Regions from separate parts of the Paenibacillus sp. SN-8-1 genome, predicted to be linked through region 2. Evidence: a T-box and tRNA genes for the amino acid it is inferred to sense, from the RefSeq annotation. Region 2 holds a T-box; the other holds one or more tRNA genes.

Region 1 (10,256 bases), 630 kb from region 2:
CATATAATCCCTTTTCCCTATCGGTTATAGAGAACTTGACCGGGACCCGATCGACTTGTCCCACCGAACGATATACGAGATGATTCTGCACCTCCACACTTGACGGCTCGGCTAATCCCAACTCTGCCGCAATAAGTTTAGCCCCTTCCTTGGGCTTATAAGTAGTATTCCAATTCCCCTGCCATTTTATGATGATATCCAGCGGCTCACGAGTAACAGAATTGCCGACCGATAACACCACATCCAGCTGCCTCTCCGCATCCCTTACATAGTCCGGGCTATCCTTTGAGGCCTCTCCTCCATTTTCAAATCCCAGAACACCCACTACGAGTAAAATAATAATAACGATAATTCCCCGCCCTTTGATCATCTTGATAACATCCTCCCCTGACGAATCTATCAATCTATGAATTAGGATGTCCTTACCCTGAACTCTTTATACTTCTTATTTGCCCACAAAAAAACCGGGGACATCCGTCCCCGGTCTGTTTCTGTCTGCCTATTACTCGGCCAGCCCATTCTTGTAGGCATAAATAGCTGCCTGTGTACGATCTTCCACATGCAATTTCGCGAGAATGTTAGTCACGTGAAATTTCACAGTCTTCACGCCGATGATCAATTCATCAGCAATATCCTGATTAGACTTACCTTGTGCTACTAATCGGAGCACATCCATCTCCCGCTCGGTCAATTCTTCATGAGCCGCCGCCTCGGCCTTAGGCTGACGGAATCGATTCATCATCTTGGAAGCTACTTGCGACTCAAGTACCGATTGGCCTCTCGCTGCGGCCCGGATCGCCTCGGCCACTTCGGAGGCTCTTGAAGTCTTAAGGAGATAGCTGAAAGCCCCTGCTTCAATGACCGGATACATCTTTTCATCATCCAGATAGCTGGTCAGCACAATTACTTTGCATTCGGGGTACAGCTTGAGAAGCTGACGCGTAGTCTCAATCCCATCCATGCCCTCCATCACCAGATCCATCAGAACTACATCGGGCCTGTATTCCTGGGCCAGACGAATGCCTTCCTGCCCGCTGCTGGCTTCACCGACAACTTCAATTCCATCCTCGGTCCCAAGGACAGCGGCAAGGCCAATTCGAACCATCTCATGGTCATCAACCAGCAATACTTTAATTGGAATCTCCGTCTCCATCGTTCTCATTCCACCCGCCTTCCTCAGTCATTAGGGGTACTGTAATTTCGATTCGGGTTCCAGCGCCCGGTGAAGTCATGAATTGAATGGAACCGCCAATTTCATGTACTCGCTCCTGCATCGTGGATAGCCCATATGATGTCTGCTTCTTCTCATCCATTTGAAATCCAATTCCATTGTCTCTGAGGATAACTTTGACCGCTTCCGGACGCTGATGGATACGAATCTCCATCTTGTCGGCCTTGGAATGCCGAAGCGTATTGGACAGAGCCTCCTGGATGATCCGAAACAGGTGATTCTCAATTCCTTTGACAAGCTTGATGTCAGGATCAAGCTCCAGCGTAATATCCATAGGTACTTTACTCTTCAGCTCTCTAACCAGGTCCGCTACCCCTTCGGAGAGCGCTTTACCTTCCAGGTATACCGGCCGTAAATGGAGCAGCAGTGCTCTCATCTCCGATTGAGCCACAGATGACATCTCCTCAATCAGCTCCACCTGTCTCTGCGCCTTGTCAAAATCCTTCTCGAGCGTTCGGCCTACTGCGGTTGCCGTCATTGAAATGGCGAACAGCTGCTGAGATACAGCGTCATGGAGTTCCCTTGCCAGCCGCTGGCGCTCTTCTACAATCGCGGATATCCGCGCCTGTTCTGCTAACTGGGCATTATGTGTGGACAACCGCTGCAGAGAGTTTACTTGCTCTTCCCATCTTTTACCGATACGTTCTAATTGTTCACCTAGCCGGCCGATCTCGTCTCCACCCAGCTCTGGAACCGATCTCGACAAATTGCCTTTCTCCCATTGCAGCAGAGAATCTCTGAGCAGGTCCATCCTTCTCTTCACGCTATAAATCTGATAGAGTCCATAAGCTGCTCCGACCCCAACCAACAACAGGCCTCCCGTTAAGGACGCCTGAATTACCTTCGTCCAGGATGAGGCAGGACTTAAATAACCATATGTATTAAGCAGGTACAGAATAGCGCCACACAAAAAGAAAGACAGGAGAATCCCGTCGCGCATACTGCGGGAAATCATGTTCACCGGTTTTTTTCGTCTCATCAGGGACTCCCCTCCTCTCTACGATAAACGTATATCAATATCTCCTACGAGGTAAGAGATCATAATTTTCACTTTTTTCTCCCGCAATTCATAATTAGGCGAACGCCAGAACAATCGATTCACCATGCCGGTCTCTTTATCAGGCCCGAACTCAATTTGACCAAACATAACGAAAGCTTCAATCTCAACGCCATAATCTTCCGAGATCACGAGATCTATATCTCCAACTACACCTTGGAACATGATGATATTCTCACGCTCTTCCACAATGGCCAGAGACAAATCAATATCATGCTCACCAAGCACATGCCACATACTGATACTTTGTAGCACCCAAGGATCTCTGTCCCAGTGTACACCTGCAATGAAATTTTGCTTCTGAATATGGTCTCCCCGGGGGAGCATCTTCTTGACTTTAGCATAGAACAATCCAAGTGAAATCAAGATTACAGCCACAACGAGCATCAAATGTTCTAGCAGAATAAGTCCACTACCTACCGCTAACAGAATATAGCCGGTTCTGACCTCATCTCCCTGACGGATTTTGTAGACTCCGTAGACTAGAAATAGCAGGGCCGCGATGGTAAGGAAGTTGAAGCCTTGACCAAAGAACAGAAGAAGTCCAAATCCGATAAGCATAATGGCCAAAAATGATTTCCTTTTATCCATGCTGCACCTCCTGTCTAAGTATAAAAGATCCGTCTGTCCAAATATAGAGTCTTGGCTACAAAAGCTCGGAAAAGCCATGACGGTATCTGCATACCGTATGGCTTCACCTCAACTAGAATATCATATTCCGCTAATGGACGGTAGTTATTCTTTGGATGTTGTTTCAGTCTTGGCAGGTGGATTCAGCTTGGATTTAAGTGCATTCAGCTGCTCTTCTACGCGGAGCTGCTTCTCTGCATCAGCCGGGCTGATATAAGAACCTGCACTCGACGATGAACGGTATGGAGTACCCAGTACATCCGCTTCGGCTTCCATTTGAAGAATTTTCTCTTCCATACGGCTGAATCCTAGCGCTGCGCCTCCACTTTCAATCGTGTTCAGCGGGTTAGCCTGGGACAGCTGCTTCTTGGCCTTGGCCATTTGTGCTCTGGCTACAAGCTCATTGCGTTTGTTACGCAGCTTATAGAACTCATCCTTCATATCATGGAGCTGCTGTTGCAGATCCGATGCATGAATTTCCGCTTGGGCATGAAGATCTCTAAATTCTGTTTGTTTTTGATCGAAATGAATTTTCTCTTCAAGAAGACGGCGGGCAACTTCTTCCTGACCGTTCTTCAGCGCCACCTCAGCCTGGGCTTCACGCTGTGAGGATACACGGTAAGCTTCTTCCAGACGCTGTTTCATCCGGCGTTCATTCGCAATTTGCTTCGCAACCGTTACCTCGGCATCGCGAATCTCCGCTTCCATATCCCGAAGATATTGGTTAAGCATAACAATTGGGTCTTCCACCTTATCGAGCATTTCATTAACCGACGCTTTAGTAATATCTTTAATTCTTTTAAATACTCCCATAATTACAAATCTCCCTTCTCATATTTGGAAAGCTTACGGCGAAGCTCATCCAATTCTTTTTTCATAGCCTTTTTCTCAATGTCATCCATCATGGAATCTAAATTTGAAGCCTCATTCGGTCCTTTAAAAGAAGAGCTAGCTGGCCGCCCGCCTGTAGATGCGTTGCCCTGGAACGGGTTGCCTCCAAAAGGATTGCCCCCAAATGGGTTCCCGCCGAATGGGTTATTTCCGTGCTGACCGTTACCATATTGGTCATTTCCGTAAGGAGGACGCTGATTGTACCGTGGATCTCTGGGATCATAGCCGCCAGGACCTGGTCCATATTGTCCGCCGCCCTGCCATCCACCCTGGTGGTAAGGATCATAGGGAATATACGGCTCTTTAGATATAACAAGTGACGCGATCAGGTAGATCAGAATCGTGGTGCCACCGGAAAAAGGAATACTTACGACTGTTAGCAGTCTAAGCACACCGACGTTTACGCCAAAGGTCTCTGCAAGTCCCCCGCACAGACCTGTAATCCATCGGTCGCGCCGGGAACGATATAATGTGCCCATCGCAATTACTCCTCTCCTCGTTTGTTCAGCTTCTGTTTAAGACGCGCCAGCTCCTGTTCCAGAGTAGATTGAATCGCTGTTCCCGCCTGATTGAACAGATCCTGTCCTGCCTTGCGAAGGTCTCGCAGGCTTCGGGCTTCCCATTCCATATCGGAGACTCGATCTTCTAGACGATTGAACATCTTAGGTACATCCTGTGTGCCATAGCTGCCCATGCGCTGATTCATTCTTTGCTGGAGACGAAGGGTTTCCATTCTGGCATAGTAGTACTGCCGCTTGTTATATACCGATTGATATTCGGTCTTAAGTTCATTCATTTGAGCTTCGAGCTGGCTAAGTGCCTCAAGACTCTGACTGTAAAGCTCAGAGTACTGCTCTAACTTTTCTTCATAGAGCAGTTTCTCCTGAAGAGCTAGCTTTGCTAAATGCTCCTCGCCTGCTTTCAGTGCCAGCAACGCCTGCTCTTCTCTTTTGCTAAGCATAGAGCTTGCATGATCGACTTGCTGCTTCAATTGTCTGGTATGTCCGGAATATTGGTGATGCAGCTTCTCAGCCTCTGCAATCTCTTGCCGGGTCTCAATCAGAAATTGATCGATAAGCTGCACAGGATCTTGTGCTTGCTCCAGACGTTCATTTAAAGTAGCTACCGTAATATCTCTTACCCGTCTAAATACACTCATGATTTCTCAGTTCCCTCCTAACCTTATTAGTACTGTGTATTAGTAACTCCGTTTATTTCTAAGTGAGGAAATGCCATATACAATCAGCCCGATACCGAGTAGTGGTACGATGATCCAAGCCAGCTTGGAGATCAAGGAGACTACACCGATAAACAATACAATCCATCCAAAGAATGCGTTACCTTTGCGAATACCGTAATATCCTAGGGCAATCATAACGATGGCTACCAGAATACCGAACAGACTGCCGAAGAAAGGCGTCAGCTTGCCTAACAAGATCAGTACCCCAAGTGCAATAAGCACGATTGCAAAACCGCTTGGTTTGTTATTTGTTCTCATTTCTTTCACCGCCTCTCTTTAAGCTCAACCTTATGTCTTTATTCTAGGCCTAATCGCAATTTCCCAAAACGGACCGGGGACGGTATTTTATACTGGACTTAGGTCGAGGATAGGCTGGGGCCTCAGATAGAGCGCGGCCTGGCTGTTCTGCGGTAACCCTTCTGAAGGGTTGGTTCGCACAGCATGCGTGACCCCAGGATATTTAGTGCTTGGTAATCTGATATTAAAAAACGCTCTGACCGCATCGGACGGCTGTACTCATTAGATAGCCACGTGCAACTGCCTATAGCAATCCAGGACTGCCTGTCACCGTATCTCCTCCAGCTATACCTCCTTTGAGAGTGTATGAACACTCTGACGCTGCCAGCTTATGCAGCTAAGATATTGTAATGGCTGCGTGTATGTGGGGTTGTGTGTATGTGGCTCTACAGCGACCCTCATAACCAAACAGCCCTGGTCGGTAAGGACCAGAGCTGTCAGATATTTACCTTATGCTGGTTTATGAATTAGTAATAATATTGATTTAGGAAATTGTCAGTTCGCCCAACCAGGTCTTTAAGGCGCACCAGCACATCCGCGGCTTCCGCACGTGTAACCAGCGCATCAGGCGCGAACTTTCCGTCCTTCAGATCCAGCAGCTTCAGCTTCAGAGCAATCGCAGCTGCACCTTTGTTGGTAATACTGCTTGCATCAGATGCTCCACCGAGATCGGTAGGCTGATTATAAAACTGAGCCAGCTTATTATACTGCAGCATTTCCACTAAATATTTGGCAAGCTGATCGCGGGTTAGCTTAACATCCAAGGTTAACGTATGGCTCGGGTCCGGATCAACAGTCAGCCAATTGTTATTAATGAATACCTGCAATCCTTGGTAATACGGGCTATCTACCTTCACCCCGGCAATTGGACTATCGTCTAGTGCATAGTTATATCCATAATCGGGATACACAGCTCTTGCCGCCATATTAATCCACTCCCCTTGGGTAATCTGTTCATTAGGGAGTACTAATCCATTATCATCCGGGAGGAGTACACGATACTGGACAGCTTCGACTAATGACTTCTCTAGAGGATGACCTTTAATGTCCGCAGCCTCTTTAGCCTTGACTCCCCCATATGGAACGTAAATTTCGCGACTTTTCCCCGTAATGGCATCGATTGGAGTAAAGGCCATATAACCATTTCCGAGCTCTGAGCTCTTAGGCACTGGTCCATAGACCAGTTTAACGCTTACAGGAGATAAGCTTCCATCTGATAGGTTTATACCGCCAAGTCGTTCATATTTCAGCTCCATTTTCCAATCATTCAGATAATTATTCTTAGCTTCCGCTTGAGAAACGACAGGCTTGCCATCTGGGAAAACAGCAGCATTCGCTTGAGTCCCAGCAGAAAACGAACGAATTACACCATCAGAACTAAGGCTAAGATCAATTGAATCATTCATAACCGGAATTCCATGAATATATCTCTTAAAGCTGTATTGATATGTCGATGTTGAGACCTTCGAGTCTCTATCAATCGTAGAGGTAAGCTTATACTCACTCGCAGCATTTGGAACCAGTTTCTTCACGATCTGAAGAGCCTTCTCTTTGGCTTCCTTAGAATTTAGAATTTTACCTTTAGGCTTATATTCCTTCGCCGGAGAATTATAGATATAATATCCGAAACTAACAATTTGACCCGTGCTTGCTTCGACTTCGGCATTAATACCCTCATCTGGTACACCGTTTGCCGCTTTGTCTCTAAGTGAAATATTCCATACTTTCTGATTAGGATTATTCCATCTTCTCGACAACTGCTTGTATTCAGTGGTGAACTCGGGAGGGATAGGTATGAACGATTTAATCCGTTCTAGAGCCTCATCACCGTCCTGAATTGCTTCCTTGGATGGAGTGAAATTACTACCACCTGAAGGAACATCCTCTGCCTTCTGAATGCTCTGAACTGAACCCACTTGAGGTTCCGTCTGTTTTCCTGTAACTGCGTCAATACTATTCATACTTCTATCAACCGGTAAATACCCCAAGAAGTACTTGGTTGTTTCTCTAGAATCAAGTCTATCTGGAATATAAGACAGTTCTACATCAAAGCTATCCTTGAACTTCTGCTCTGCACTCTCCAGCGTAATTGCTGGCTTAGGGGAAGGATACACCGCGTAAGCCTTACTACGATTATACACCGTTACCTCACCGTTATAGTTAACCCCAACCTGGACCGACTCAAAGTCCGAATAAAGGCCATTTACCGGCACCTTAAAATTGAAGTAGTAATCTTGCGCCGTAAATAGGGAACCACTTTGCCGATTATAGCTATTGTCTTCTTTAAGACTTTGGACATCTAATCCTTTAACTTTGGCACTCAACCAATCTAAGGCAATCTTCTTGGCACTGGTCTCATCAACTTTGGAGGCTCCTTCTTTGGTATACATCTGGATTAGACGACCAGGCAGACTAACATATATTACTTCACCGGTCACTCCATCCACTTGAGCACTGAATGAGGTGCCCCAATTACCTATCTGAAGATTATATTGAAGCTCCCACTTCTTATCGTAATCCACTGGGTAGCTATTCTGATTGCCAAATTCTGCGGAGCTCAGTGTCACCTTAGAAAGCAGCGGAAACATTTCCTTTACCGCCTTGTCAGCTTGAGCAGAAGTAATTTTAGCCCCATTTGGCAATTTATCACTAGTTCCATTTACAGATGTAGATGTAGATGCAGAAACCGTGCTGCCTGAAGCCCTGGAATCCTTAGTGTCAGATATGATCACTGTATTGTCTGCCCAAGCGGCTGTAGGACCGCTTAACATTAGAAGCACTAACGTACATGCTGCAAAAACTAGTGGCCTATTCTTTCGAGCATATGTACCCTCCCTAGAAGTTTGAGTTAACTGTTCCTTGCTGCTGTTCTTATTGTTCATTACTGCTTCCCCTTCCCTCTCCACGTGATAGATGATTCTTATAATAAAGAACACACTCTAACTGGAAAAGTTTGGACGAAGTAAAAAATAAAATAAAAAAACCATGAACTAATGTTCATGGTCTACTTTAAACTATATGCCGGTGAAGGGACTCGAACCCCCACGGTTTCCCTCACGATTTTGAGTCGCGCGCGTCTGCCAGTTCCGCCACACCGGCATGGTGTGTAATTCTTCTCAATAGATTAATGAGAATATGGCGCGCCCTAAGAGATTCGAACTCCTGACCTTTTGATTCGTAGTCAAACGCTCTATCCAGCTGAGCTAAGGGCGCAAATATTTAATACGGTAAAACTGTCTATCAAAGTTTAAGAATGGAGGCGCCACCCAGATTTGAACTGGGGATAAAGCTTTTGCAGAGCTGTGCCTTACCACTTGGCTATGGCGCCATAAATGGAGCGGACGACGGGAATCGAACCCGCGACCCTCGCCTTGGCAAGGCGATGCTCTACCGCTGAGCCACGTCCGCATATTAAATGGCTGGGGATATAGGATTCGAACCTATGGGTGACGGAGTCAAAGTCCGTTGCCTTACCGCTTGGCTAATCCCCAATGTAAAGTTAATGGGGCGATCGAGGGGACTTGAACCCCCGAGTGCCGGAGCCACAATCCGGTGCGTTAACCCCTTCGCCACGACCGCCATAATACTTACACATTATGAAATTGGCAGGGGCAGCAGGAATTGAACCCACACCAACGGTTTTGGAGACCGTTGTTCTACCTTTAAACTATGCCCCTAAAAACTGGTGGAGGCTGATGGATTCGAACCACCGAACTCGTAGAGAGCAGATTTACAGTCTGCCGTGTTTAGCCACTTCACTAAGCCTCCAAAAAATGGTGCCGGCGAGAGGACTTGAACCCCCAACCTACTGATTACAAGTCAGTTGCTCTACCAGTTGAGCTACACCGGCACGGTGTAAAAGAATCATGGTGGCTCGGGACGGAATCGAACCGCCGACACGAGGATTTTCAGTCCTCTGCTCTACCGACTGAGCTACCGAGCCATAATGCTTACTATTACATATTAAATTATAAGATTTAAATGGCGGAGCCGACGGGATTCGAACCCGCGGTCTCCTGCGTGACAGGCAGGCATGTTAGGCCTCTACACCACGGCTCCACACTATGTAAATCAATTGCGGGGGCAGGATTTGAACCTGCGGCCTTCGGGTTATGAGCCCGACGAGCTACCGGGCTGCTCCACCCCGCGTCAGTATAACAATATGGTGGAGGCTGAGGGGATCGAACCCCCGACCCTCTGCTTGTAAGGCAGATGCTCTCCCAGCTGAGCTAAGCCTCCATATGTTAAACATAATCTTTATTTTAGCAGATACACTGCTATAAAATCAAGTGTGAATAATGGTGACCCGTAGGGGATACTCGTTCTTCGAACGAGACTGCAATGTATTCCTAACGAACCAAATGCTCCGACGAACCCTGATGGGTTCTCATCCCCACTTGAAGCTGTTTAATGAAAGTGGTGACCCGTAGGGGATTCGAACCCCTGTTACCTCCGTGAAAGGGAGGTGTCTTAACCCCTTGACCAACGGGCCTTACAATAATAGTGGCGGAGAGAGAGGGATTCGAACCCTCGAGACGCTTGTGACGCCTACACGATTTCCAATCGTGCTCCTTCGGCCAACTCGGACACCTCTCCATATGGCTCCCCGAACAGGACTCGAACCTGTGACAACTCGATTAACAGTCGAGTGCTCTACCAACTGAGCTATCAGGGAACATTATTCAATTCAGGCTTGATCGCCTGAAAACTAGATACGAAACGAACTTGCGTATGCTCTTCTTGGACTGCGTCCTTCCGAGCTGTGTTGGATAAGCCCTCGACCGATTAGTACTGGTCAGCTCCATGCATTGCTGCACTTCCACCCCCAGCCTATCTACCTCGTCGTCTTCAAGGGGTCTTACATACTGGGAAATCTCATCTTGAGGGGGGCTTCACGCTTAGATGCTTTC
Region 2 (10,256 bases):
GGGACAAGTAGGTGAAGACAACAAAGGTCCCGCCATAGCCGAGTGCCGTAATGGTGAAGGAGAGCAGTAGACGTCCATTGGTAATCAGCTTCAGCTGCTCTCTTGCGGGCGTCCGGGTTCCTGAGCGAAGACCCGCCGGAACAAGGATCACATTGGCGATGAAGGCAATAATACCAACAACAGCAATGGCCACGAACGCGGCCCGCCATCCGAGCTGCTGGCCGATCCATGTCCCCAGCGGGACCCCGGTAACGGTGGCAATGGTCAGGCCTGAGAACATGATCGAGATCGCGCTCGCTCTGCGGTTCTCCGGCACAAGGTCAGCGGCAATCGTAGAGCCGATCGACATAAATACCCCGTGGGCAAGCGCGGAGATAACCCGCGCGGTAAGCAGCAGTGCAATACTGCTTGAGACTGCGGCAAGGCTGTTGCCCGCGATAAAGACCAGCATAATCCACATCAGCAGCGTCTTGCGCGGTACGCCGGAGGTCAAAGAAGTTAGTACAGGTGCGCCGAAGGTGACTCCGAGCGCATATAGGGTAACGGTCAGCCCGGCAAGGGTGACCGAGATGTGCAGATTATCTGCGATTAGAGGCAGCAGCCCTACGCTGATGAACTCCGTCGTTCCAATAGCAAAAGCGCTAATTGCCAGTGCTAGAAGCGCGAAAGTGCTTCTTTTTTTATCTAAAGACATTTCATCCACTCCTAAGTATAGTCATTGCCAAACGGCAAATGTTATTATGTATGAACTGGATTGAAATGAACAGTACGTACTTTCAAGTTATATAGTCACCAAAAAGTAACTATTGGAGGAATAAAGGATGGAAGCCCGCAAGAAATATAATATTTCAATAGAAGCGACCCTGGAGGTTATTGGAGGGAAGTGGAAATGTGTGATCCTGTGCCACTTGACGCATGGCAAGAGACGGACAAGCGAGCTTAAGCAGCTTATGCCAGGCATTACCCAGAAGATGCTGACTCAGCAGCTCAGAGAGCTGGTGAGCGATGGGATCGTGAATCGTATCAGCTATAATGAGGTTCCCCCTAGGGTTGAATACGAGCTCACCGAGTATGGCTGGAGCTTGAAGGGGATTCTTGATTCCCTCTGTTCTTGGGGAGAGAAGCATATTATTAAAGAGTACGGAGATAAGTCGGCGGTGCTTGAGGATAGTATTTTGAATAAATGAACCGGGTCCGCTATGTTGCGGGGCTCCTCACATCTGGAATAAGCCCTCTCTCCACCATTAGGTGAAGGAGGGCTTATATGCTTGCTGATGAGCCTTACGGATCAATGGTTAATGCCGCATTTGTTCAGGATGAACGAAATTTGGTTCTCCAGCCGATTGAGGGTCTCCTGCTGCTCTTCGGTCTGTATTCCCTGTGCGCGCAAGGAAGCGAGCTCCTGCTTAAGCTGATGCAGATCGTCTCCCGCACTCGCACAGTTGTAGCTGCTCTCAAGATTATCAATCATGGCGAATCCTCCATTCGGGCCTAAAGTATACCTCCCTATTATGGAGAATTTCACTGCTCTTATTCGTATCTGATCGTCAAAAGCAGGTAAATGAACTGATTCTTCTTAGATCAACCCCGAAAAAGATCCAGCGTCCCCCGAGAAATCTATAGCCCGATACGGAGGTACGTCCGACAAAGATCGGATAGAACCAGTATTGATCCCTATTCGTCTGCCAAATGTAGGTGAACCGGAACAGACAGCCGGATATTGCCCCAGGGTCAACTGCGAAAGCAGAGACCTGCTGCTGAGGAATAAAGGGTGGGGGAGGTGATGTGGGCGGTTGTTGAGCTCCGGGACCTTGCGGTCCGGGTGTAAAGGATCCGGGAGGTCCGAATGGACCTGGGGGGCCAAAGGGTCCTTGTGATCCCTGCGGGTTCTGCTGAGGGTTAAACGGTCCTGGTGGTGGATTAAATCCCATAGTTATTTCACTCCTTCTAGGTAGTGGGCTAATGTAATGTATGTAGGAGGACTCAGATTGGGGTGGGCTAATGCACCGGGTTGATGCAAGTTTATTCATTGTTCCAGTATCCCGCCTTCATGGATCAATTCCGGGGTGGAATTTGAAAGATAGCTGTCTAAGCAGGTACACTGTCATTAACTATGATGATTAGGAGTGTGAAATAGCTTGAGTTTGTGGGAAGCGTTTGTGGCCCTGATTCTGGGGCTTGTTGAGGGGATAACTGAATTTGCACCGGTGTCCTCTACGGGTCATATGATTATTGTGGATGATTTCCTATTCCAGACGAACAAAATGTTCTCTCCCGAGGTAGCCGTAACGTTCAAAATTGTCATTCAGCTTGGCTCTATCCTCGCGGTTGTCGTGCTTATGCGGGACCGGTTCCTGAATTTGCTGGGTTTGAAGAAAATTCCCGGTCAGACGACCACCGGGCCGCGTCTTAATCTCGGACAAGTTATCGTAGCCCTGATTCCTGCGGGGGTACTGTATCTGTTATTAGATGATTTGGTCGATACTTATTTGTTCTCCACCCAGACGGTGGTCATTGGGCTCGTGCTTGGAGCGATTCTGATGATTATAGCCGACCGGTTCGGACCTCGTGAACCGAAGACCGTGTCTGTGGATCAAATTACATATAAGCAGGCTTTCATTGTGGGTCTGATTCAGTGTCTATCCATGTGGCCCGGATTCTCACGCTCCGGTTCCACCATATCGGGAGGTGTCCTGCTCGGAATGAAGCACCGGACTGCAGCCGACTTCACCTTCATTATGGCGGTTCCGATCATGGCAGGAGTGAGCTTCTTCTCCTTGCTTAAGAATTGGGACTCGATTACGTCTGAGGTCATTCCTTTTATCATCGTGGGCTTCATCAGTGCTTTCGTCTTCGCGCTGATCTCCATCCGGTTCTTCCTGAAGCTGATCAATCGGATTAAGCTGGTTCCTTTTGCGCTGTACCGTATTGTACTTGCCGCACTTATATATTTCGTGTTCCTACTCCCGATTTTTTGATTCATACCGCATTGCAGCTCAAACCCGGAAATATTAACTTGAAGGCCTCTTGTCCACAATGGGTGGAACAGGAGGCCTTCTTGTGTTTCTTGGGCAGGGAGGTATGTCAGGCTTTATATGCATGCAAAGGTACCCTCGTATGGTAGAATTTCACCGACCAGCAGAACACCCTACACTCCAAACTTGGTTTGAGGAGACGACGTTGAATCCGCTTTCGACATTGTTTTTTCTTTCCAATATCATTACTATTAAAGGAACATCATCTAGGAGGACATCATGATATGAAATTAACGATTGGACAAAAGTTGATTGCCGGTTTTTTAAGTATTGCTGTGTTGCTGGGTATTATAAGTTATCTCTCTTACATGCAGTTGCAAAGGGTAGATGATACTTATTCGGATCTGGTCGACCGGCGGGCTGTGATTCTATCTAATACCAAGGATATGCAGAATGCTGCTTCGCGAGAAATTAGTAATTTAAGAAGCCTCTTGCTTCAGGAGGAAGGGGCCGCAGATGCTACTACCTCAGCATATACAGAGCTTAAGGATAATATTAAGGCAACTAGCAGCCTTATAAATAGTGCAGCAAATAAGGATTTGTTAAAGCGTATGGATTCGTTGAATGAACAGTTTAAGATTAACGCGGACCAGTCCGTTGCCCTCATGAGAACGGGTCAGACTGACCAAGCGAAACAATTTGCAGCGGAGAAGGTCTTCCCCATTTCCAGGGATCTGCGGGCAATGGCCGACCAGATCGCCAAGGTTCAGAAGCAAGAGATGAGCCAGGGAAGCAAGGACACCTCGGCTCTTGTATCCTCAGTTAAGACCACGCTTATTACAGTTAGCCTCATTGCGATCCTGCTAGCCGTCATTATTGGGGTGATTATCTCCAGGCTGATCTCGCAATCGGTGAAGGCGCTGGCTCAAAGCGCAGAGAAAATTGCTGAAGGGTACCTGGACCAGGAGGATATTACCGTGAAGAGCCGTGACGAAATCGGTGATCTGGCCCGGTCCTTTAATCAGATGAAAATGAATCTTCGGAATGTGATCTCCCAGGTGGGGTTCAATACCGAGCAGGTGGCGGCAACTGCTGAGGAGCTTTCTGCCAATGCTGAACAGACCGGCCGTGCTACCGAGCAGATCACGATTTCAATGCAGGAAGCCGCTACCGGATCTGAGAAGCAGGTATATAGTGCGCATGAAGCCACACAGGCTGTAGGCGAGATCTCCAAAGGCATGGAACAGGCCGAGTCCTCCATTCGCGCGGTCACTGGGCTGACCGATCTGGCAAATGAGAAGGCAGGACAAGGAAATGCGGTTGTAAACGAGGCGATCCGGCAAATGAACCTGGTTCAGCAATCGGTCAAGACCTCAGCTGAAGTGGTCAACTCACTGAGTGAGAAATCAAGCGAGATCGGCCTAATCGTTCAATTAATTACGCAAATTGCCGGTCAGACGAACCTGCTGGCCCTCAATGCTTCAATTGAAGCAGCACGAGCTGGGGAGCAGGGCAAGGGATTCGCGGTCGTTGCCGGTGAAGTCCGCAAGCTCGCAGAGCAGACGACGGAAGCCGCTGCACAGATCCGTGATCTCATTCTGGAGGTACAGAGCGAGGCGGAGAGAGCCGTGTTATCGATGAATGAGGGTACTGAGGTGTTCCAGGAAGGCATTAAGCAGGTAGACCGGACAGGAGAGGTGTTCACGGATATTCTGAGTTCTATCGGGCAGGTGTCCTCCGAGACACGTGACGTATCGAGTGTCGTTGAGCAGGCGAATGCAAGTGCCCGCATGATGGTCGAGATTATGGAGAATATCGCGCTGATCGCAGAGCAGTCTTCTGCGAATACCCAGAATGTAGCCGCGTCTGCGGAGGAGCAGAATGCTTCCATGGAAGAAGTGGCTTCCTCGGCGGAAGCCTTAAGCAAGATGTCACAGGAGCTTCAAGCCTTGGTCAGCCAATTTAAAGTGTAAGTCAGAATGTGAGAAAGCGTGGGTGGCTGCCGATCAGCCACATAATACGAAGGCCTTTTGTCCACAGTGTGGAACAGGAGGCCTTCGTATTATTTTCACATGGGATCGTATTCAAGGGAGCTGGCTGTTCTGCATATTCAGCTGCATTTGTTCAGGTGTGTCGCGCCTGAAGAAGGACTAGGATGTCATGGAATATGACCTTGTCAAGAGGAATGGACCATAGAATCCTGTTTGGGCCCGCAGTTCGCGGTTATGTGGGAATTCAGGATTCAGCGTCTGCCGGGGAACGGCCTTGTTGTGATTCCGAATGAATCGGGGGCAGTCAAGTCGAGGATTCCAGAGTAGTTATTTCTTGATCACAGGAATCCAGACCTCGCACTGGTAGCTGTCGGATGAAATATCGCCCACAGGGTAGAGTTCAATTTCGGGACCCACGGCATGTTCATATCCTGTAGAAGGGAACCAGTCCTGATAGATCCTTCTCCATACGTCCTGAATCGCTCCTGGCATCGGTCCGACCGAAGTGAATACCGCCCAGGTGGAAGCGGGAATCGTCCGCACGGTGAACTCATCTTCCAGTGGGGTCCCCGGGCTTAATCGGATACCGATCATATAATTGAAGAGCTCCTGCTCCTGCTGCATGTCGAGACAGATGCCAAGCAAGGCTTTGTCCTGTCCGATCTCTAGCAGCTTCTCAGAAGTGCCGTCAGTGTTCAGGTCCTCCAGAACTTAGGGATAGCCCGAAGGTTCTTCCCGTCCCGGGTAGTGACCTGGATTAGCTTCCCCACAACTTGATACTCCTCTTGCTCCACAATACGATAGTCCATTCCTTGATCTCCCTTCAATGATAGATGGAAAGAGATGCGGGGAAAGGCCTTGAGGGTAACTCCCGGATTACGTGCTTCGGATGGAGGAACCCCGTGGAGCTTTCGGAATGCTTTGGAGAAGGCCTCCGGGGATTCATATCCGAATCTCAGCGCGATATCGAGCACCCTGCTGCCGGAAATAGCCAGTTCTTGTGCTGCTAACGTCAACCTGCGCTTGCGTATGTACTCCGCAACAGTCATACTGGTCAGCATATGGAACATGCGCTGAAAGTGGAATGAAGAGGAGTAAGCCGCTTTGGCTACTTCGTCGATATCGAAGGGTTCTTCCATCCTATTCTCCATGACTTCAATGGCATTATTCATCCGGTTCAGCCAATCCATACCGCATCACCTCCTTTGTACATGATCTTATCACCGGGTTGCCCGGAATTCCTGTCTTTGCGTGCGCTCGGTGAATAGGACTGGGGGCCATCTGTCCATTATATTAAAAATCACCAGAGTCCGGATTAACCCATCACGGGCAGCTTCAAATCGGTTACAATGATTAGTAGCACTAAGTTGAATCTATACAGGAGGTACGAAATGTCTAAAGACGAAGTTATTATGACACGCGAGGGTTATGCCCAGCTGGAACGCGAACTGGAAGAGCTGACCACGGTCAAGCGCAGAGAGCTCGCAGAGCGCCTCAAGACGGCAATCAGCTATGGAGACCTGAAGGAGAACAGTGAGTACCACTCGGCCAAGAATGATCAATCCTTCATGGAGACGAGAGTGCTTACGATTGAGAAAATGCTGAAAAATGCAAGGATTGTAGACCATATCGACAATTCCGTCGTTCAGGTCGGTTCCGTGGTCATTCTAAATGACGTGGAATTCGCCGAACGAATCGAATACAGAATCGTGGGACCCGCAGAGGCAGATGTCGCCGAGAACAGAATCTCTTACGAGAGCCCGCTGGGCGCAGCGCTCATGGGGAAATCCGTTGGAGACAAGATCACTGTAGAGGCTCCTATGGGGCAGATCGAATACGAGCTGCTGGAGATTAAGGGCTTGGCCTAAACTTAGGGTTGGAGAACAGCTTCATCTTGCTAAATTTAGCATAGGTGGAGCTGTTTGTGATTGCAAGGGCAAAGTGCTGATCTTGTTACTTAAAATATGTAAAGACCACCTGCTTACCTCGGCTTATCAGCAAGCAAAGGATCAGGTGGTCTTATTATTTTGGTTGGAGAGCCCTGACAGAGTCCACTTCAAGAAGCCTGGATCGTTTGCGAGGTTACTCGAACCCTGGGACAAGTCTCCCTTTCAAAATGTTACAAGTCCCATAGCTTGCTTCGCGGCGAGCAGGGTCTTCCCGGCAGCCTCGGCAGCACGCTCGGCACCCGCTTGAAGAATCCGGTCCAGTTCACTAGACTGGGTTATTTCTTTGAATCTTGCTTGAATCGGGGTCAGACGGCTCACGATGACTTCGGCAAGCTCTTTCTTGAAGGTGCCGTAGCCCAGACCCTGATAACGTTGTTCAATCTCGGGGATCGGCTCCTCGGAGAAGATGGAATAAATCTCAATCAGATTACTAACGGCAGGCTTGCTGTCCCAGTCATAACGGACCTGCATGTCGGAATCCGTGACCGCTCTGGCCAGCTTCTTACGAATGTCATCCGCGGAATCCTGAAGCAGGATGTAGCTGCTGCGGTTCGGATTGCTTTTGCTCATCTTCTTGGTAGGGTCATCGAGACTCATGATCCGGGAGCCGAGCTCTTGAATGACCGGCTCTGGCACTGTGAAGGTCTTCCGGTAACGATTATTGAATCGCTCAGCCAAGGTGCGGGTCAGCTCAAGATGCTGCTTCTGGTCTTCCCCGACTGGCACGTGGGTAGCCTGATAGAGCAGAATGTCGGCAGCCATCAGCACCGGATAAGTGAAGAGAGCCGAGCTGACCACATCCTGCTCGCTGGATTTGTCTTTGAACTGCGTCATCCGGTTCAGTTCACCGAAATGAGCTTGGGTCTCCAGCAGCCATCCTAGCTCGGTGTGGGCCGAGACCTGGGATTGCAGGAAGATCGTCGCTTTGGCAGGGTCCACACCTGCTGCAATGTAGTAGGCGGCAATTTCTCTCGAACGCTGGTGCAGCTCTTTGGGGTCTTGATAGACGGTAACAGCATGAAGATCCGGCACGAAAAAGAAGCATTCATAATCATGCTGGAGCTGAACGAATTGATGCAGTGCTCCCCCATACCCTCCAATGTTGAGATCCCCGCTGGGTTTGATCCCGGATAGAATACGTTTCATTCCAATCTACCTCCTATGGCTTGTGTGAGTACGACAAAAAAGACACTTCAATCCCTAAAGGGACGAAGTGTCTGCTCCGCGGTACCACCCAGCTTCGGCACGAAAGGCCGCTCTCTACTGAAATGAACCAGGATGCTGTTCATCTGCATATTCCAAGGGCATAAGGAATTGGCGTTAGAGAACCAGCCTCTCTGAGTTCATTTCATTTAACACGACGAGGATAGAAGCCTTGCGGCTCTACCTGATCATGCCTCCTAAGGATAACGGGGGAGAACCGTCAACGCCTACTGCCCTGCCGTGACCGGGGGTTCGGGCTGAAGCGAAGAGACCCATTCACTTACTCTCCTGTACCGGACCTTTCACCAAACCGCCGGTTCGCTTAAACAGTGCAAGCAAGCTACTCTTTCTCTTCATAGCCGTGTCTGTAATTTCATTGACGTAATTCTTGCATAGAAGGGAAGGTTAAGTCAAGTTAGACTAAATGCATTAGCGGCTAATCTTTTAATATAGTCTCTGATATCAGGAGCCCAGTCTTCGATGAAGTGGTAAAAACGATCCAAATCACCAGCATACAGTTCCCGCAGAGCTTCTTCGTATTGAGGGAAGTTCCCGGCCATAGCTGTCATAAAGCGATAGGTTGCTTCTTGTGACTCTCGTATCTTGCTCTGTTCTCCTCCAGCGCGGCGAGCCTCTTCAACGAGCTTTCGTAATGTTACGGACGCCCCTCCAGGTTGACTCTTAAGCCACTCCCAATGCCGTGGCAATAACGTAACCTCCCCGGATACAACCCCGAGCTTGGGTCGACCGACCTGCCGTGCAGGCTGGTGATTCACTTCCGTACCGGGCAAGGCACCAAATGGTTCTTCTAATCGTGTTAGTACGTCATCTGTATTCCCACGAAAATCAACATCTATTTGCCTCCCCGTGGAATCATCAAATATAAGCAGCTGTGTGAGATCTCTGTCATCCAGAGTTTCCTTCACTGTAGAAACAACGTGGTGCAACGAACCGCTGGCGACGACCCTCATACCCAGGAATGCCGTGCAGTAAGGATGCGTTAAGTCATTATTCATGCTGTACCTCCTCTTCTGAGTGTTTACTGTAATTTTATCCGGGTAAAACTACAATGTCAATATTACCCGGGTAAAATTGGCTTTGTTATGGTTGCTTATGTGGTACATGCTCTATTTGGCATCTGATCTGCATAGTAGTATGATTTATAGGGAACCATCCAGAATATTACATACTGCAAATTTATAGAAAAGGGGTCATTCTGAATGCCCGCTTTTATCTACGTGGTCTCCGCGATATTAACCTTAATTATGATTGTCTATCTGTATATTCTGCTGCATCCGATTTTTGGCGGGAAGCCATCACCACAATCGCTGGAACACATCAACCGCTCCAGGAACCGGGCCAAAGGCAAATTTGTGAATCAGATTGAGACCTCGGTCGATCACAGCTTGAAGGGGAACCTGTCTATTCTCATTGATATGATCAAGGGAGGACCTGGCCGAAGACCCCCTCATCCGCTGAATGTGGTTCCGTACTCACCTTCATCAGAGCCGACTTCCGAGGCTAGAGTCACTTGGTTCGGCCACTCTGCGCTGCTTCTGGAGCTTGACGGGAAGCGGATTTTTCTTGACCCTATGCTTGGCAGAGCCCCTTCGCCGACTCCCATCGTGGGCGGGAAGAGATACAGCGATAGGCTTCCTTGTGAGGCTGAAGATTTGCCGGAGCTGGACGCCGTAATTCTGTCCCATGATCACTATGATCACCTGGACTATGTCACCATCCTGAAGATTAGGGACAAGGTGCGCAGGTTCTTCGTGCCGCTTGGGGTGGCTGCGCATCTGGAGCGGTGGGGAGTTAGTCCGGAGCGAATTGAAGAGTATGACTGGTGGGAAGAGGGTGAATTTGAAGGGATCAGGCTGGTATGTACGCCTGCGCGTCACTTCTCCGGCCGAAGCCTGACCAGTAATACGACACTTTGGTGCTCATGGGTCCTTCATGGGCGGCAGGCCAGAATCTTTTATAGCGGGGATAGCGGATACGGGCCTCATTTCGCCGAGATTGGCGCGAAGTATGGCCCCTTCGATCTGACTCTGATGGAGTGCGGACAGTACGATCAGCGCTGGGCCAGCATTCATATGATGCCTGAACAGACGGTGCAGGCCCATCTTGATGTGGGCGGC

The links. The T-box of region 2 lies ahead of trpS (tryptophan--tRNA ligase). A T-box ahead of a tRNA ligase gene usually reads a tRNA of that ligase, here a tRNA-Trp.
Region 1: it has a tRNA-Trp gene. The T-box ahead of trpS (tryptophan--tRNA ligase) is inferred to sense a tRNA for this amino acid. The anticodon was not compared.

What each region holds. Positions count from the first base shown of each region.
Region 1 is NZ_CP194782.1:3,705,182-3,715,437, forward strand. It holds gene ACRRNK_RS18115 (hypothetical protein) at 1-370, opposite strand, end outside; gene ACRRNK_RS18120 (response regulator) at 503-1,153, opposite strand; gene ACRRNK_RS18125 (histidine kinase) at 1,131-2,210, opposite strand; gene liaF (cell wall-active antibiotics response protein LiaF) at 2,229-2,879, opposite strand; gene ACRRNK_RS18135 (PspA/IM30 family protein) at 3,024-3,731, opposite strand; gene ACRRNK_RS18140 (PspC domain-containing protein) at 3,734-4,288, opposite strand; gene ACRRNK_RS18145 (PspA/IM30 family protein) at 4,294-4,968, opposite strand; gene ACRRNK_RS18150 (LiaF transmembrane domain-containing protein) at 5,008-5,307, opposite strand; gene ACRRNK_RS18155 (YcdB/YcdC domain-containing protein) at 5,814-8,228, opposite strand; tRNA gene ACRRNK_RS18160 (tRNA-Leu) at 8,366-8,445, opposite strand; tRNA gene ACRRNK_RS18165 (tRNA-Arg) at 8,483-8,559, opposite strand; tRNA gene ACRRNK_RS18170 (tRNA-Cys) at 8,601-8,674, opposite strand; tRNA gene ACRRNK_RS18175 (tRNA-Gly) at 8,680-8,754, opposite strand; tRNA gene ACRRNK_RS18180 (tRNA-Gln) at 8,763-8,837, opposite strand; tRNA gene ACRRNK_RS18185 (tRNA-His) at 8,850-8,925, opposite strand; tRNA gene ACRRNK_RS18190 (tRNA-Trp) at 8,950-9,023, opposite strand; tRNA gene ACRRNK_RS18195 (tRNA-Tyr) at 9,030-9,114, opposite strand; tRNA gene ACRRNK_RS18200 (tRNA-Thr) at 9,121-9,196, opposite strand; tRNA gene ACRRNK_RS18205 (tRNA-Phe) at 9,214-9,289, opposite strand; tRNA gene ACRRNK_RS18210 (tRNA-Asp) at 9,329-9,405, opposite strand; tRNA gene ACRRNK_RS18215 (tRNA-Met) at 9,422-9,495, opposite strand; tRNA gene ACRRNK_RS18220 (tRNA-Val) at 9,510-9,585, opposite strand; tRNA gene ACRRNK_RS18225 (tRNA-Glu) at 9,764-9,838, opposite strand; tRNA gene ACRRNK_RS18230 (tRNA-Ser) at 9,851-9,942, opposite strand; tRNA gene ACRRNK_RS18235 (tRNA-Asn) at 9,946-10,021, opposite strand; rRNA gene ACRRNK_RS18240 (23S ribosomal RNA) at 10,112-10,256, opposite strand, start outside.
Region 2 is NZ_CP194782.1:4,338,587-4,348,842, reverse strand. It holds gene ACRRNK_RS21290 (MFS transporter) at 1-694, opposite strand, end outside; gene ACRRNK_RS21285 (winged helix-turn-helix transcriptional regulator) at 822-1,187, shown strand; gene ACRRNK_RS21280 (DUF2524 domain-containing protein) at 1,289-1,471, opposite strand; gene ACRRNK_RS21275 (undecaprenyl-diphosphate phosphatase) at 2,139-2,978, shown strand; gene ACRRNK_RS21270 (methyl-accepting chemotaxis protein) at 3,260-4,948, shown strand; partial or broken gene ACRRNK_RS21265 (AraC family transcriptional regulator) at 5,294-6,156, opposite strand; gene greA (transcription elongation factor GreA) at 6,358-6,834, shown strand; gene trpS (tryptophan--tRNA ligase) at 7,078-8,061, opposite strand; T-box leader at 8,117-8,484, opposite strand; gene ACRRNK_RS21250 (DUF2239 family protein) at 8,529-9,134, opposite strand; gene ACRRNK_RS21245 (MBL fold metallo-hydrolase) at 9,339-10,256, shown strand, end outside.